DNA from 3 places in the Pseudomonas sp. GCEP-101 genome. Region 1 is predicted to be linked to each of the others. Evidence: predicted binding sites of a transcription regulator. Region 1 holds the regulator's gene; each other region holds the start of a gene.
What was found. The regulator FliA, encoded in region 1, starts transcription of late flagellar genes. The targets are predictions, from matches to a motif close to CTAAAGTTTNNNNNNNNNNNGCCGNTAA.
Positions count from the first base shown of each region.

Region 2: a site for FliA is predicted at 1,731-1,758, ahead of N0B71_RS07095 (methyl-accepting chemotaxis protein). Genes of this name have one in related genera too.
Region 3: a site for FliA is predicted at 2,388-2,415, ahead of N0B71_RS14105 (methyl-accepting chemotaxis protein). Genes of this name have one in related genera too.

Region 1 is NZ_CP104011.1:6,196,369-6,202,088, forward strand. It holds gene N0B71_RS27990 (protein-glutamate methylesterase/protein-glutamine glutaminase) at 1-42, opposite strand, end outside; gene N0B71_RS27995 (chemotaxis protein CheA) at 366-2,573, opposite strand; gene N0B71_RS28000 (protein phosphatase CheZ) at 2,606-3,388, opposite strand; gene N0B71_RS28005 (chemotaxis response regulator CheY) at 3,408-3,782, opposite strand; gene fliA (RNA polymerase sigma factor FliA) at 3,980-4,729, opposite strand; gene fleN (flagellar synthesis regulator FleN) at 4,726-5,553, opposite strand; gene flhF (flagellar biosynthesis protein FlhF) at 5,718-5,720, opposite strand, start outside.
Region 2 is NZ_CP104011.1:1,564,903-1,570,622, forward strand. It holds gene N0B71_RS07095 (methyl-accepting chemotaxis protein) at 1-1,628, opposite strand, end outside; gene N0B71_RS07100 (hypothetical protein) at 2,038-2,889, shown strand; gene N0B71_RS07105 (haloacid dehalogenase-like hydrolase) at 2,954-4,006, opposite strand; gene N0B71_RS07110 (LysR substrate-binding domain-containing protein) at 4,243-5,163, opposite strand; gene N0B71_RS07115 (NorM family multidrug efflux MATE transporter) at 5,302-5,720, shown strand, end outside.
Region 3 is NZ_CP104011.1:3,075,189-3,080,908, reverse strand. It holds gene N0B71_RS14115 (Flp family type IVb pilin) at 1-162, shown strand, start outside; gene N0B71_RS14110 (methyl-accepting chemotaxis protein) at 322-2,217, shown strand; gene N0B71_RS14105 (methyl-accepting chemotaxis protein) at 2,623-4,512, shown strand; gene N0B71_RS14100 (DUF853 domain-containing protein) at 4,676-5,720, opposite strand, start outside.

The DNA.
Region 1 (5,720 bases):
GAAGAACCCCGAATCGTCCACCACCAGGACTTTGACAGCCATAGACACTCCTGAAAAAACTTCTTCCATCACACGGGCGCGCCAAGCGGCACGCCCATAGGGTCAGTTGACGATTCGGCGCGAGCCGCGTTGCTGCGCCAAATCACGCCAGGCTAGACGCGGAACGACGGCAATGGCATTCCCTTGTCGAGTTCCGCAACGACGCATGGCGTGATTTGCTGCGCAACCCGAAGGGACGGGGCCGCATTTTGTGCCGCGCTGCGTTACTGGCTCATTTGGAATAACCAAACCTATCTCCTCGTGCCTTGGCCTGCGCAAAATGTGGTTCCGTCGCGGCCGTGGCGAATCGTCAACTGACCCTATTGTCAGATACGACGGGCGTAGCGCTTGAGCATGCTCGGCACGTCGAGGATCAGCGCGATGCGCCCGTCCCCGGTGATGGTCGCCCCCGCCATGCCCGGCGTGCCTTGCAGCATCTTGCCCAGCGGCTTGATCACCACCTCTTCCTGGCCCACCAGCTGGTCGACCACGAAGCCGATGCGCTGGGTGCCCACGGAGAGGATCACCACGTGGCCCTCGCCCGGCTCGTCATGCTGCGCACCTGGCACCAGCCAGCGCTTGAGGTAGAACAACGGCAGGGCCTTGTCGCGGACGATCACCACTTCCTGGCCGTCCACCACGTTGGTGTTGGAGAGGTCTAGGTGGAAGATCTCGTTGACGTTGACCAGCGGGAAGGCGAAGGCCTGGTTGCCCAGCATCACCATCAGGGTCGGCATGATCGCCAGGGTCAGCGGGACCTTGATGACGATCTTCGAGCCCTGGCCCTTGGTCGAGTAGATGTTGATGATCCCGTTGAGCTGGGAAATCTTGGTCTTCACCACGTCCATGCCGACACCGCGGCCGGAGACGTCGGAGATCTCGGTCTTGGTCGAGAAGCCGGGGGCGAAGATCAGGTTGTAGCAGTCGGACTCGGACAGGCGATCGGCCGCATCCTTGTCCAGCAGCCCCTTCTCCACCGCCTTGGCGCGCAGCACGTCCGGGTCCATGCCTTTGCCGTCGTCGGAGATCGACAGCAGGATGTGGTCGCCTTCCTGTTCGGCGGACAGCACCACCTTGCCCGAACGCGACTTGCCGGCGGCCTCTCGCTCGTCGGGGCCTTCGATGCCGTGGTCGACCGCGTTGCGCACCAGGTGCACCAGCGGGTCGGCCAGGGCCTCGACCAGGTTCTTGTCCAGGTCGGTCTCTTCGCCGATCAGCTCGAGGTTGATCTCTTTCTTCAGGTTGCGCGCCAGATCGCGGACCTGGCGCGGGAAGCGGCCGAAGACCTTCTTGATCGGCTGCATGCGGGTCTTCATGACCGACGACTGCAGGTCGGCGGTCACCACGTCGAGGTTGGAGACGGCCTTGGCCATCGCCTCGTCGCCGCTGTTCAGGCCCAGGCGCACCAGGCGGTTACGCACCAGCACCAGTTCGCCGACCATGTTCATGATCTCGTCCAGGCGGGCGGTGTCCACGCGCACGGTGGTTTCCGCTTCGCTGGCCGGCTTCTCGGCGGGCGCGGCGGCAGCAGGCTTGGCAGCGGCAGGTTTGGCCGCCGCAGCAGCCGGTGCCGGCGCCGCAGCAGGCTTGGGCGCGGGGGCTGGCGCCGCCGGCTTGGCCGCCGCTGGCTCTTCCTTCGCGCCGGTGAACTGGCCCTTGCCGTGCAACTCGTCGAGCAGCTTCTCGAATTCGTCGTCGGTGATGTTGTCGTCGCCGCCAGGTGCCGGCGCTTGCTCGGCTTTCTTCTCGGCAGCCGCTTCGGCGGGAGCCGGGGCTTCCTCCTTGGCGCCGGTGAACTGGCCCTTGCCATGCAACTGGTCGAGCAGCGCTTCGAACTCGTCGTCGCTGATCTCGTCGCCACCGGCCGGCGCTTCGGCGGCCGGCGCCGGAGCAGCCTTGGCCGGCTCCTTGGCGCCAGCGCTGAACTGGCCCTTGCCGTGCAACTGGTCGAGAAGCGCTTCGAATTCGTCGTCGGTGATGTCGTCGCCACCGGCGCCCACGGGCGCCGCGGGCGCTTCGGCGGCGGGCTCGAGCGCATCCATCAGTTGCTCGAACTCGGCGTCGGTGATGTCGCCATAGGCTGCCGCAGCCGCCGGCGCGGGTTCGACGACGGGCTCGGCGGCCGGAGCTTCGGCCGGCGCGGCATCCGGATCGGCCAGGCGCGACAGGGCAGCGAGCAGCTCGGGCGTGGCCGGCGTCGGCTCCTGCGCATCCCGCACCTGCTGGAACATCACATTGACGGTATCCAGCGCCTGCAGCATCACGTCCATCAGCTCGGCATCCACGCGGCGTTCGCCCTTGCGCAGCATGTCGAAGACGTTTTCAGCGATGTGGCAGCACTCCACCAGCGCGTTCAGCTGGAGGAAGCCCGCCCCACCCTTGACGGTGTGGAACCCACGGAAGATGGCATTGAGCAGGTCCATGTCATCCGGGCGGCTTTCCAGCTCGACCAGTTGCTCGGACAGTTGCTCGAGGATCTCGCCGGCCTCCACCAGGAAGTCCTGGAGGATCTCGTCATCGGCGTCGAAGCTCATTCGGGTGCTCCCTCTACAGCGTCAGCGGACGCTTAAAAACCAAGGCTGGATAACAGGTCGTCGACATCGTCCTGACCGGACACGACGTCTTTTCTTGTATCGGCAGCAATCTGCGGACCTTCACCCTTGGCCGATCTTTCTTTTTCCACCGCGTCGCGCATGCTGTCGTGGTCATGCTCGATGCCGGCGTAGCGATCGACCTGCCCTGCCATCCAGACCAGCTTCACCAGGTTCGACTCGACCTCGGTCACCAGCTTGGTGACGCGCTTGATCACTTGCCCGGTGAGGTCCTGGAAGTCCTGCGCCAGCAGGATGTCGTTCAGGTGCGCGGAGAGCTTGCGGCTGTCCTGGGCGCTGATGTAGAGGAACTGCTCGACGCGCTTGGCCAGCTCGCGGAAGGCCTCGGGGCCCAGCTCGCGGCGCATGAAGCGCGACCAGTCTTCCTGCAGCTCCTTGGCCTGGGTCTCGATGTGCATCACCACCGGGGTGCACTCCTCCACCAGGTCCATGGTGCGATTGGCCGCTTTCTCGGTCATCGTCACCACGTAGGACAGGCGGTCGGTTGCATCGGCGATCTGCGACATCTCCTCGGCGTGCCGGGAGTTGGGGTCGATCTGGAAGTTGACGATGGCGTTGTGCAATTCGCGGGTGAGCTTGCCTACCTCCTGGTAGAGCCCGCGATCACGCGCCTGGTTGAGCTCGGAGATCAGCTGCACGGCGGTCTGAACGTCGCCCTGCTCGAGGCAGTCGACCAATTCGCGCGCGTGTTTTTTCAGGGTCGACTCGAAGTCACCCGCGGATTCGTTGAAATCCATGACGCCCTCTTGGCCAGCCTCAGCTGCCGACCCGCTCGAAAATCTTCTCGATCTTTTCTTTCAGCACCTGAGCGGTGAAAGGCTTGACCACATAGCCGTTGACCCCGGCCTGGGCCGCTTCGATGATCTGGTCGCGCTTGGCTTCGGCGGTGACCATCAGCACCGGCAGGTGCTTGAGGCGCTCGTCGGCGCGGACCGCACGGAGCAGGTCGATCCCGGTCATGCCGGGCATGTTCCAGTCGGTAACGAGGAAGTCGAAGTTGCCGCTGTGCAGCATCGGCAGCGCAGTGGTGCCGTCGTCGGCCTCTGCGGTGTTGGTGAACCCCAGGTCTCGCAGGAGGTTCTTGATGATGCGCCTCATCGTGGAAAAGTCGTCCACGATGAGAATTTTCATGTTCTTGTCCAAACCTGCCTCCATCGATACCAAACGCGCCCTGGCGGGCGTGCCGTCAATTCATCGAGCGTCGTGCGCTCTCGCCATGGGCGCGTCAAGGGAACGTCACCCAAAAAATTCGTAAGCCTATAACTTGCCTAAGGAAAATCCCTTCAGCCTTTTCGCTAGGAACAAGCAGGCGCGAAACTACCCGATGCTCAGCGAGCGCGCCACTCCGCCAGACGCGAACGCAAGCGCGCGGCGCACTGGCTGTGCAACTGGCTGACCCGGGATTCGCTGACGCCCAGTACTTCGCCGATCTCCTTGAGGTTGAGTTCCTCGTCGTAGTACAGGGCCAGCACCAGCCGCTCGCGCTCGGGCAGCTTGGTGATGGCGTCGGCCAGCGCCGCCTGGAAGCGTTCGTCCTCCAGCCCGTGGGACGGCTCGTTGTCGTGGTGCGATGCGTCTTCGGCAAGGCCGCCACTTTGTTCGCCGTCCTGCAACATGTCGTCGAAGCTGTACAGACGGCTGCCCTGGGTGTCGCTGAGGATGCCGTAATAATCTTCGAGGCTCATATTGAGTTCGGCAGCAACCTCCTGATCTTTAGCGTCGCGTCCGGTGCGCGCCTCGACGGCGCGGATGGCGTCGCTGACCATGCGGGTGTTGCGGTGCACCGAACGCGGGGCCCAGTCGCCCTTGCGCACCTCGTCGAGCATGGCGCCGCGGATGCGGATGCCGGCGTAGGTCTCGAAGCTCGCGCCCTTGCCCGCGTCGTATTTCTTCGCCGCCTCCAGCAGGCCGATCATGCCGGCCTGCATCAGGTCTTCCACCTGCACGCTGGCCGGCAGGCGGCCGAGCAGGTGGTAGGCGATACGCTTCACCAGCGGGGCATGCTTCTGGATCAGCAGTTCCTGGGAGTTGTGCGCCTGCGCCTTGCTGTACATACGCGCTCCGGAGGCCGCGGTCATACGGCCGAACCCGTGGGATGTTGCACCAGGCGCTCGACGAAGAACTCCAGGTGCCCTCGAGGGTTGGCCGGCAGCGGCCAGCTGTCGACCTTCTGCGCCACCGCACGGAAGGCCAGGGACGCCTTGCTGCGCGGGAACGCCTCATACACCGAACGCTGCTTCTGCACCGCCTTGCGCACCGACTCGTCGTAGGGAATGGCGCCCACGTACTGCAGGGCCACGTCGAGGAAGCGGTCGGTGACCTTGGTCAGCTTGGCGAACAGGTTGCGGCCCTCCTGGGGGCTGTGCGCCATGTTCGCCAGCACGCGGAAACGGGTCATGCCGTAGTCGCGGTTGAGCAGCTTGATCAAAGCATAGGCATCGGTGATGGACGTGGGTTCATCGCAAACGACCAGCAGCACTTCCTGCGCGGCGCGGACGAAGCTCACCACCGAGTCGCCGATGCCGGCGGCGGTGTCCACCACCAGCACGTCGATGTTGTCGCTGATGTCGCTGAAGGCCTGGATCAGGCCGGCGTGCTGCATCGGCGTGAGGTGGACCATGCTCTGGGTGCCCGAGGCCGCCGGAACGATGCGGATACCGCCCGGGCCCTGGAGGATCACGTCACGCAGGTCGCATTCGCCTTCGATCACGTCGGCCAGCGTGCGCTTGGGCGACAGGCCCAGCAGCACGTCGACGTTGGCCAGGCCCAGGTCGGCGTCCAGCAGCATGACGCGGCGACCCAGGTCGGCCAGCGCCAGCGACAGGTTCACCGACACGTTGGTCTTGCCCACGCCACCCTTGCCACCGGTGACTGCGATTACCTGAACGGGATGCATGCCCATATCAATACCTTGTCTCGTCGTTCGACCGTCACGCACCAGCGTTTCGGCTATTCCGGCTGCGGTGCTCCCCTGCTGCCGGTGCTCGCGGATCATCGTGCAGAGCATCCGCATCGCTTGGGCGACCCAAGCGGCCGCCCCGCGCCCCTACCCGGGGCTCACAATCGTCA
Region 2 (5,720 bases), 1.6 Mb from region 1:
GTGGTCGCGGCCTGGGTGCGCGCCGCCAGGCTGCGCACCTCGTCGGCCACCACCGCGAAGCCGCGCCCCTGCTCGCCGGCGCGGGCGGCCTCGATGGCGGCGTTGAGCGCCAGCAGGTTGGTCTGTTCGGCAATGGAGGTGATCACCCCGACGATGCTGCCGATCTCCTGGGAGCGCGCGCCCAGCCGGTTCACCCGCTCCACGGTCCGCTGCAGCGCGCCAGCGATCTGCGCCAGCGATGCCGAGGCATCGTCCATCGATTGCAGGCCGATGTGGGTCTGGCGGGTGTTCTCGCTGGCCATGCGCTCGGTGCTGCGCATGTTGTCGGCGATGTCCATCGAGGTGGCGCTGAACTCCTCCACCGCGCCGGCCATGCTGTTGATCTCGCCGGACTGCTGCTCCATGCCGGCGTAGGCGCCGCTGGACAGCCCGGACAGCGAGCGCGAGCAATGCCCCACGTCCTCCGCCGCGCCGCGTACCCGCGCGACCATGCTGGAGAGCGCCTCGCCCATCTGGTTGAAGCTGCGGGCGAGGTCGCCGATTTCATCGTGGCTGGACACCGTGAGGCGCGCGCCCAGGTCCCCAGCGCCCAGCGCCTGGGCCTGGCGCACCAGGTCGCCCAGCGGGCGCAGGCGGCGGCGCAGCAGCCAGGTGGTGGCGACCACCGCCAGCAGCATGGCGATCAGGCTGCCCATGGCCAACTGGCCGCCGACGCGCCAGGTCACCGCGCGGATTTCGTCCTTGGGCATGCTCGCCAGGACGGTCCACGGGCCACCGGCGAAGGGCTGCGCCACGCTGTAGAAGTCGTCGTCGCCATCGCTCCAGAAACGTCCGCGGCCGGGGCTGTCCAGCAGGCCGGCAAGGCTCTCGGCCGCTCGCTCGGGGTCGCGTGCGCCGGCCGGCGGCACCAGCCAGTGGTGCTGTTCGTCCAGCAGCGCCAGCGAACCGCCCTGGCCGAGGCGGAAACGGCCGAGGTTGTCGAACTGGCGCTTCTGCGCGTCGGTGTAGTCGAAGCCGACGAACAGTACGGCAATCACCCGCCCGCTGCCGTCGCGCACCGGGGTGTACTGGGTCATGTAGTAGCGGCCGAACAGCAGCGCGCGGCCGACGTAGCTTTCGCCGCGCATCAGCAGCGCATAGGCCGGGCTGCCGTGGTCGAGCACGGTGCCCATGGCGCGGCTGCCGTCCTGCTTGGTCAGCGAGGTGGTGATACGCACGAAATCCTCGCCATCGCGCACGAACACGGTGGCGACGCCGGCGGTGAGCTGGCGGAATTCGTCGACCAGGGTGAAATCGCCGTTCAGCCGGGTGTCCCCCAGGTACAGCGCCGGCGCCTGCAGCGCAGCGACCGGCACACGCTCCTCGGGACGCGCTGTGAGGCCGGCGGCGAAGCGCTGCTCGAACAGCCCGGCGAGGCGCTGGGTGCTCTCGCGCAGGGTGCCGTGGAAGGTCTCCAACTGGTCCGCCAACAGGCGCGCTTCGCTGGCCAGGTGCTCTTCGCGGGTGGTCAGGGTAGCGCTGTCTAGCGAGCGCAGGGCAAACAGCGTGCTGCCGCTGATCAACAGCATCAGGAGCACGGCCAGGGCCACCGCCAATTGCAGGGCGATGCGGGATCGGGGCTGGTTCATTTTTCGGGTTCTGCACGCAACGGCATGCCGTCGCCCGGGGTTCGAGGAGCGGCCTGCTTCGGTTCGAGGGGAATGCCGGCGTTGTTCGCCGGTCTGCCCAGGCTATCGGCGGCCCAGGACAATACTTGAGTCATTCACCCGGAATTGGTGTTCCACGGGGCCCTGCCTGGGCCAACCTTGCGCAAAATCTCGGACAGGATCGGACAACTGCGAATTGCCCTTCAGCCAAGTACGAAGGGCCAGAACGCCCTCGCGAATGTTCTGAAATGTCCACCCGGCAACGCTGCACGAGCTGACAGTCCCGGTGCCGTCTCACGCTTTACCTTGCTTCTTGATGAGTCGCCCACGGCAGCCTGCGAAGCGCTGCAAGGGCGTAACGGATCAGCACTGGCCATCAAGGAGCATGAACATGGGACTGCTTAGTTTTCTCGGCATCGGCAACAGCGCCTCGAACTCGGCGCTGGGCAAGCTGAACTTCAATCTGAACCTGGCGACCCCGACCACCGGCGTCTCGGTTGGCACCGTCGTGAACACCGACGCCACCAAGGGCACGGCCCAGGTGGCGGTCGCGGTGAAGACCCAGGACGCCAGCGGCTCGGCGGTGGACGTCGGCGTGAACACGCAGGTCAACACCAGCCCATCGGGCGTTTCCGGCAAGGTCGACGTGGGCGTCAAGGTACTCAATGACCTGATCAAGGTCGTCGACGTGACCAACAACACCCTGTTCAACCTCGGCAAGGAATCGGGGGTTGTCCAGAACACCACGGATGTCGCCACCCAGAGCGGCGACACCACGACCCACACCCACGTCGATGCCGCTCTCGCCGCCACCCCGAACGGCGCCCTCGGCAAGGCGGATGTGGCCGTGAAGGTGCTGGACGGGCTGGCCACGGCGGTCAATCTCATCAATTCCTCGCAACTGGAAGCCGGCAAGGAAGGCGCCGCCGGCAAAACCGACCTCGGCCTGCTGGTTCAGCACGGGATCAAGAGCACGGCCGTGCTGGTCGACAGCTTCTTCAACACCGACTGCCAGTCCTTCACCGGCAAGTCCGATGTGAACGTGGCAACCCAGGGTTCGCAGGCGCTGACCGGCGTGAAGCTGGCCGATCTGCTGCAGGTCGGCCAGGCTGCCATCGAGTTCGCCGGCGACCATGCCGTGAGCGTGCAGGCCAAGGCGGCGGATGCGGCCGCCCAATCGCTGTTCCACTCGGCCAGCGATCTTCACGCGGCCCTGCCGCTGAACCACGACGTCATCGCCTAACCCCGCGCTGAACGCAAACGCCCGGCCATTTCTGCCGGGCGTTTGCGTTCCAGAGGACGCGCCGTTACTGGATGTCTTCCGGCGTGACGATCACCCAGTTCTTGTCGGCAGTGACCGGCTGGCCGAGCTTGGCCTGGGCATCGGCATTCTTCTTGATCATGCCGTTCAACTGGTCCATGTACTTGGCCTTGCGGTTGATCCACAGGTGCACGCCGTTCTCGGCGGTGCCGTTGAACAGCATGTAGCCATCGCTGCTGGGCGTGTCGCCGCCCACCAGGATCGGTTTCTTCCACTGGTCGATGTAGGTGAGGATCGCCGCCTGCTTGCCGGCCATCCAGGTCGCCGGGGTCCACAGGTAGGGAGTGACCTCCAGGTCCTGGTTGGCCTTGGGATCGTATTTGCCTTCGGCGATCTGCTTGCGTGCGGTGGTCAGGGCGCCGCTCTGGCGATCCTTGAGCAGGGTAGTCACGCCGATGACGTTCTCGGGCTTCACGTTGTAGCCGTACTTGGGATCGCTGGCCACCATGCGCACCAGTTCCTCGTGGGCGGCGGTCATCACGTAGACCTCGATGCCGTTCTCCATCAGCTTGTTGTACAGCTCGGTCTGGCCGGTGAAGACCTTGGGCGGGTTGATCTCGATCGTCTTGACCACGTCGCCATCGTAGTAGGTGCTGGGCACCGGCTTGCCGTAGGCCATCAGCTCGTCGACGTAGCCCTTGAGCTCCTTGAGGGTGAAGCCGGAGAACACCTGGGCAACCCAGGGATAGCAGACCAGGTCGTCCACTTCGCAGAGGCGATAGTAGTAGCTGTTGAGGCTTTCCTTGTGGCCGTTGACGTCCTTGAAGGGGATCAACTTGAGCGAGGGGTCGAGCTTCTCGCGGGTCAGCACGCCTTTCATTTCGAGGAAGGGCAGCAGCGATTCCTCGAGGTCGTAGCGGTAGCTGGTGTTGTCCATGTCGAAGACCGCGAAGGCGCCCTTGTTGGCGTTGGCGGCAATCAGGGCATCGAGCTGCTTGGCGGCCGGGGCGGGCCAGTGTTTCAGTTCGGTCGCGGCGAAAGAGGTGCTGGCGAGGCCGGCCAGGAACAGGCCGGCAAGCAAGGTGCGCATGGGCTTCATGGAGTTTCCCCGAGTGGTGGTTGGCGAGCTTTATTGGAATCGGCGAGGCCGTCATCGGTCTTCGCTGGACTAGTCCAGTCATGACCCTAGCAAAGCGCTGTTTCAGCTCTGCGACGGCAGCGACGTAAAGCGTCGCGACGGCGGCAGGACGTATCCATCCGCGTCATGGGGTTTTGCCAGCAGCGACGGCCGGGCAGTCCAGCGCACGGCGCGGGTGGCCGGGCGAGTCGCCGGACTCAGTCGAGCAGCGCCACCGGTGGCAGCTGCATGGCCTGCACCTCGGCCTGCAGGAAGTCGCGCAAGCGGCGCAGCCGCTCCTGGTTGCGGCGGGCGCGGGGCCAGACCAGGTAGTAGCTTTCGCCGCTGGCCACCGCGCTGGGCCAGGGCAGCGCCAGGCGCCCCTGGTTGGCCTCTTCGGCGACCATCACCAGATCGCCGATGGAAACGCCGTAGCCGCGGACGGCGGCGACAATGCCCAGCTCCAGGGTGTCGAACACCTGCCCGCCCTTGAGCGACACCTTGTCCCCCAGCCCCATGCGCTGCAGCCAGCGCCGCCAATCGCGCCGGTCGGGTGTAGGGTGCAGCAGCTCGGCGCCGGCCAGGCGCTCGGCGTCCCACGGGCCGTCCGCCATCAGCTCCGGCGCACCGACGGGAATCAGCCATTCGGGAAACAGCAGCGTGGCCCCCCAGTCCGGCGGGAAGTGCCCGGCGCTGAGCAGTACCGCGCAATCGAAGGGCTCATGGACGAAGTCCACCCGGTCCACGTCCATCCAGGCGCTGGTCAGTTGCACCTCGCTGTCGCTGTGCTGCATGCGGAACTTGCTCAGCCGCGCCAGCAGCCAACGCATGGTCAGGGTCGAGGGGGCCTTCAGGCGCAGCACGCCCTCCTCGGCGCGCAGGCTGGCGCAGGCGCGCTCCAGCGCATCGAAGCCATCGCGCACGCCGGGCAGCAGCATCCGCGCCGTTTCGGTCAGTTCCAGTTGGCGGCCGCGGCGCTGGAACAGGCGGCAGGCGAAGTGTTCCTCCAGGGTCTTGATGTGCCGGCTCACCGCGCTCTGGGTGATCGCCAATTCCTCGGCGGCACGGGTGAACGACGCATGCCGCGCCGCCGCCTCGAAGGCGCGCAGGGCATACAGCGGCGGCAACTGGCGATTCATGGCGGGCCTCCAACGACGCAAAGCATGAGTATGACTCATGAATGGCATCGCATTTTTCCTTTTGTGCCCGCCTCCACGGCCGCCTGAGAATGAGCGACTCCCATCGATGCGGCGCCTGCCGCTTGCTGAGCCTGACTCATGAAACGCCCGTACCGTGACGAACTTGCCGCCATCCTCCGCCTCGCCGGCCCTCTGATCGCCGCGCAGCTGGCCTACGTGGCCATGGTGTTCACCGACACCGTGATGATGGGCAAGCTCGGCCGCGAGGCGCTGGCCAGCGGCGGCCTGGGCGCATCGACCTACGCACTGGTGTCGACCTTCTGCGTCGGCGTGGTGGCGGCCACCGGCAACCTGGTGGCGATCCGGCATGGGGCGAAGGACGCTCGCGGCGTGGTGCAGGCAACCCAGGCCGGCCTGTGGATCGGCGGCGCGCTGGCGCTGCTGGCGGGCCTGCTGCTGTGGAACCTCGGGCCGATCCTCATCGCCTTCGGCCAGGCGCCGCAGACGGTGGCCGGCACCATGAGTTTTCTGCACAGCATCGTCTTCGCCCTGCCCGG
Region 3 (5,720 bases), 3.1 Mb from region 1:
GCCAAGGCATTCATGGCCGACAAGGAAGGGGCAACGGCGATTGAATATGCGGTAATTGCAGGTTTGATCTCGGTAGTCGTTATCAGTGCGGCCGCGCTGATCGGAACCGATCTCGGCAACATCATGGACAACATCAAGACCGAAGTTGCCAAAGCGAAATAAGATATATTCCAGAACTGATTGCTTCAGTACTTCCGGATAAATAGTTCCCGCGCCGGGCGCGGGAACTAGCTATTTTATTTTCTAAAGTTTTTCTAAAGCTTCGCCCTCCCCTGCCGATACTGCCTGCTCAAACCCGTTTTGCAGCAGGATGCTTTACCCATGCTTCATTCGCTGTCCTTCTCCAGGAAGATTCTCCTGGCCGCCTCCCTGGTGGTCACCTTTGCCTTCGCCTGTTTCATCGTCTTCAACGATTTCCGCCAGCGCGAGGCAATCCATTCCGACACCGAATCCTACCTCTCCGAGGTGGGCAGCCTGACCGCCAGCAATATCCAGAGCTGGCTGGAAGGCCGCATCCAGCTGGTGGAAGCCGAAGCTGCACAACTGGCCGATGGCGAGCCGACGCCCGAGCGCATCCAGCATGTGCTGGAGCAGCAGGTGTTCCAGAAGAACTTTGAATCGGTGTACCTGGGCGAAGCCGCCAGCGGCGTGTTCACCATGCGCCCCTACGCGCCGATGCCCGACGGCTACGACCCGCGCACCCGCGGCTGGTACAAGGACGCCGTGGCCGCCGGCCGGCTGATCGTCACCGAGCCCTTCCTCGATGCCGGCACCAACGAGCAGATTCTCGCCATGTCCATGCCGGTGATGCGCAACGGCCAACTGGTCGGCGTGGCCGCCGGCGACATGAAGCTGGAAACCATCACCGCGATCATCAACTCGCTGAAATTCGACGGCGACGGCTACGCCTTCCTGGTCAGCGACGCCGGCAAGATTCTGCTGCACCCCGACAGCAGCCTGATCTTCAAGAGCCTCGCCGAGGTCTACCCGCAAGGTGCGCCCAAGGTGCAGCCGGGCGTGCAGGAAGTCAGCGTCAATGGCGAGGACCAACTGGTCTCCATGACGCCGGTGAAGGGCCTGCCAGGTGTGACCTGGTACGTCGCGCTGGTGCTCAACAAGGACTCCGCCTACGCCATGCTCAGCGACTTCCGCAACACCGCGATCATCGCCACGGTCATCGCCATCGTTGCCATCCTGTTCCTGCTGGGCATGCTGATCCGCGTGCTGATGGCTCCGCTGACCGACATGGGCCGCGCCATGCAGGACATCGCCCAGGGCGAAGGCGACCTGACCAAGCGCCTGAACGTCGCCAGCAACGATGAATTCGGCGTGCTGGCCAACGCCTTCAACCGCTTCGTCGAGCGTATCCATGAATCCATCCGCGAAGTCGCTTCCACCGCGCGCCAGCTGCACGACGTTTCGCAGCTGGTGGTCAACGCCTCCAACTCCTCGATGAGCAACTCCGACGAGCAGGCCAACCGCACCAACAGCGTGGCCGCGGCGATCAACGAACTGGGCGCCGCCGCCCAGGAAATCGCCCGCAACGCCGCCGACGCCTCGCACCATGCCACCGATGCCAGCCACCAGTCCGCCGACGGCCGCCAGGTGGTGGAGCAGACCATCAGCGCGATGAACCTGCTGTCGGACAAGATCAGCTCGGCCTGCGCCAACATCGAGTCGCTGAACAGCCGCACGGTGAACATCGGGCAGATCCTGGAAGTCATCAAGGGCATCTCCGAGCAGACCAACCTGCTGGCCCTGAACGCCGCCATCGAGGCCGCCCGCGCCGGTGAAGCCGGCCGTGGCTTCGCCGTGGTGGCGGACGAAGTGCGCAACCTGGCGCACCGCGCCCAGGAGTCCGCCCAGGAAATCCAGAAGATGATCGAGGAGTTGCAGGTCGGCGCCCGCGAAGCCGTGGACACCATGACCGAGAGCCAGCGCTACAGCCTGGAAAGCGTGGAGATCGCCAACCGCGCCGGCGAGCGCCTGGCCAGCGTCACCCACCGCATCGGCGAGATCGACTCGATGAACCAGTCGGTGGCGACCGCCACCGAGGAGCAGACCGCCGTGGTCGACTCGCTGAACATGGACATCACCGAGATCAACACGCTGAACCAGGAGGGCGTGGAGAACCTGCAGGCGACCCTGCGCGCCTGCGCCGACCTGGAGAACCAGGCCGGCCGCCTGCGCCAGCTGGTGGACAGCTTCCGCATCTGATCGCGGCAGGCATGAAAAAAGGCGCCTTCGGGCGCCTTTTTTGTTCGCGAGCAAAGCCGCAGCCCTCTGTAGGAGCGAGCCACGCTCGCGATCGCGGGCATGGCCCGCTCCCCCGGCAAACACCGCTGGAACACCCGCCACATCGGCACCCCTACCGTTCGTCCGACTTCCTAAAGCTTCCCTCGGGCGCGCCGAAATCAAGGGTGAAGGCCTTTGATACCAACCAACAAACCGGGCCTCTCGTCACCGCCGGGACATGGGAGTTCCGGCCCCGCCCGCACGGCTATCCGCCGCGCCGGCGCCGCCCGTTTCACACCACGGGAACGGGCGTTCTGCGGCGACACCGGATCTGTCGCCCGGACCAACGCCGCTCAGGCATCCCCTTACTTCCGGACTCGACGCAGCATGATCAAGAGCCTGAAATTCAGCCATAAGATTCTCCTGGCCGCTTCTCTTGTGGTTTTCTCGGCATTCGCCCTGTTCACCGCCTACAACGACTATTTACAGCGCAATGCGATCCGCGAGGACCTGGAGAGCTACCTGCGGGAGATGGGTGACGTCACCGCCAGCAACATCCAGAACTGGCTGAGTGGCCGGCTGCTGCTGATCGAAAGCACCGCCCAGACCCTGGCTCGCGACAGCTCCGCCGAGCACATGACCGGCCTGCTGGAGCAGGACAGCCTGCGCAAGACCTTCAACTTCGCCTACCTGGGCCAGGAAGACGGCACCTTCACCATGCGCCCCAACAGCGCCATGCCTGACGGTTACGACCCGCGCACCCGCCCCTGGTACAAGGATGCCGTGGCCGCCGGCGGCACCACGCTGACCGAGCCCTACATCGACGCGGCCACCCAGCAACTGATCATGACCGTCGCCACCCCGGCCCGCGCCGGCGGCAAGACCCTCGGCGTGGTCGGCGGCGACCTTGGCCTGCAGACCCTGGTGCAGATCATCAACTCGCTCGACTTCAACGGCATGGGCTACGCCTTCCTGGTCAGCGGCGACGGCAAGATCCTCGTCCACCCGGACAAGAACCTGATCATGAAGACCCTCGCGGACGTCTACCCGCAGAACACGCCCAAGATCGGCGGCGGCTTCAGCGAGGCCGAGCTCAATGGCAAGACGCGTATCCTCAGCTTCACCCAGGTGAAGGGCCTGCCGTCGGTGAACTGGTACATCGGCCTGTCCATCGACAAGGACGCGGCCTACTCCATGCTGAGCAAGTTCCGCGCCTCGGCCATCGTCGCCGCGGCGATCGCCATCGTCGCCATCCTGCTCCTGCTGGGCATGCTGATCCGCGTGCTGATGCAGCCGCTGACCACCATGGGCCGCGCCATGGAAGACATCGCCCAGGGCGAAGGCGACCTGACCAAGCGCCTGAAGGTCGCCAGCAACGACGAATTCGGCGTGCTGGGCAATGCCTTCAACCGCTTCGTCGAACGTATCCATGAATCCATCCGCGAAGTCGCTTCCACCGCGCGCCAGCTGCACGACGTTTCGCAGCTGGTGGTGAACGCCTCCAACTCGTCCATGAGCAACTCCGACGAGCAGGCCAACCGCACCAACAGCGTGGCCGCGGCGATCAACGAACTCGGCGCCGCCGCCCAGGAGATCGCCCGCAACGCCGCCGACGCCTCGCACCACGCCACCGATGCCTCGCACCAGGCCGGCGACGGGCGCCAGGTGGTGGAGCAGACCATCAGCGCGATGAACCTGCTGTCGGACAAGATCAGCTCGGCCTGCGCCAACATCGAAGCGCTGAACAGCCGCACGGTGAACATCGGGCAGATCCTGGAAGTCATCAAGGGCATTTCCGAGCAGACCAACCTGCTGGCCCTGAACGCCGCCATCGAGGCCGCCCGCGCCGGTGAAGCGGGCCGTGGCTTCGCCGTGGTGGCGGACGAGGTGCGCAACCTGGCGCACCGCGCCCAGGAGTCGGCCCAGCAGATCCAGAAGATGATCGAGGAATTGCAGATCGGCGCCCGCGAAGCCGTGGACACCATGACCGAAAGCCAGCGCTACAGCCTGGAGAGCGTGGAAATCGCCAACCGCGCCGGCGAACGTCTGGCCAGCGTCACCCACCGCATCGGTGAGATCGACTCGATGAACCAGTCGGTGGCGACCGCCACCGAGGAGCAGACCGCCGTGGTCGACTCGCTGAACATGGACATCACCGAGATCAACACACTGAACCAGGAAGGCGTGGAGAACCTGCAAGCCACCCTGCGCGCCTGCGCCGACCTGGAGAACCAGGCCGGCCGCCTGCGCCAACTGGTGGACAGCTTCCGCATCTGATCGCGGCAGGCATGAAAAAAGGCGCCTTCGGGCGCCTTTTTTGTTTGCGAGCAAAGCCGCAGCCCCCTGTAGGATCGAGCCACGCTCGCGATCGCGGGCATGGCCCGCTCCTACAGGGGAAACCGGCGCATAACCCGGAACGGGTTATCCACCGATGCCAACCTCAGCGCCGCTTGCTGCCGCCCAGCAGCGCTCCCATCAGCCCACGCACCAGCTCGCGGCCGATCTGGTTGGCAGCCTGGCGCACCACGGTCTTGCTCACCTGGCTGGCCAGGGAGCCGAGAATCTCGCCGGCGATGCCGCCGAAATCGGTTCCTTTCTGCTCGGTTGGCACCATCTTGTCGTCCGCGCGGCCGGTCAGCTTCTCGTAGGCGGACTCGCGATCGATCGGCTGGTCGTAGCGGCCGGCCAACGGCGAACGGCGGATCACGTCGGCACGCTCGGCATCGGTCAGCGGGCCGATACGCGACTGCGGCGGCGCGACCGCCACGCGCTGGACCATCGCCGGCGTGCCCTTCTCTTCCAGCGTGCCGACCAGCGCTTCGCCGATGCCCAGTTCGGTGAGCACCTTGAGCGTATCGAACGCCGGGTTGGGGCGGAAACCATCGGCCACCGCGCGCAGGGACTTCTGCTCCTTGGCGGTGAAGGCGCGCAGGCCGTGCTGGATGCGCAGGCCCAGCTGCGCCAGTACGTCGTCGGGCAGGTCGCTGGGCGACTGGGTGACGAAATAGACCCCCACGCCCTTGGAACGGATCAGCCGCACCACCTGCTCCAGGCGATCCTGCAGGGCCTTGGGCGTTCCGTTGAACATCAGGTGCGCTTCGTCGAAGAACAGCGCGAGGATGGGCTTGTCCGCGTCACCGCGCTCAGGCAGTTGCTCGAACAGTTCGGCCAGCAGCCAGAGCAGGAAGGTCGCGTAGACCTTCGGCGCGTCGTGCACCAGCTTGCTGGCATCGAGCAGGTGGATGCGGCCACGGCCGTCGGCCTCGGGGCGCAGCAGGTCTTCCAGTTGCAGCGCCGGCTCGCCGAAGAAGTCGTCCGCGCCTTGCTGTTCCAGCAGCGCCAGGCGCCGCAGCAGGGCCTGGGAGGACGCGGCGGTGAACAGCGCACGGTCCTCGCCGAGGATGTCCGGATGGTCCTTGAAGTGGTTGAGCAGCGCCTTGAGGTCCTTCATGTCCAGCAGCAGCAGGCCCTCGCGGTCGGCCACC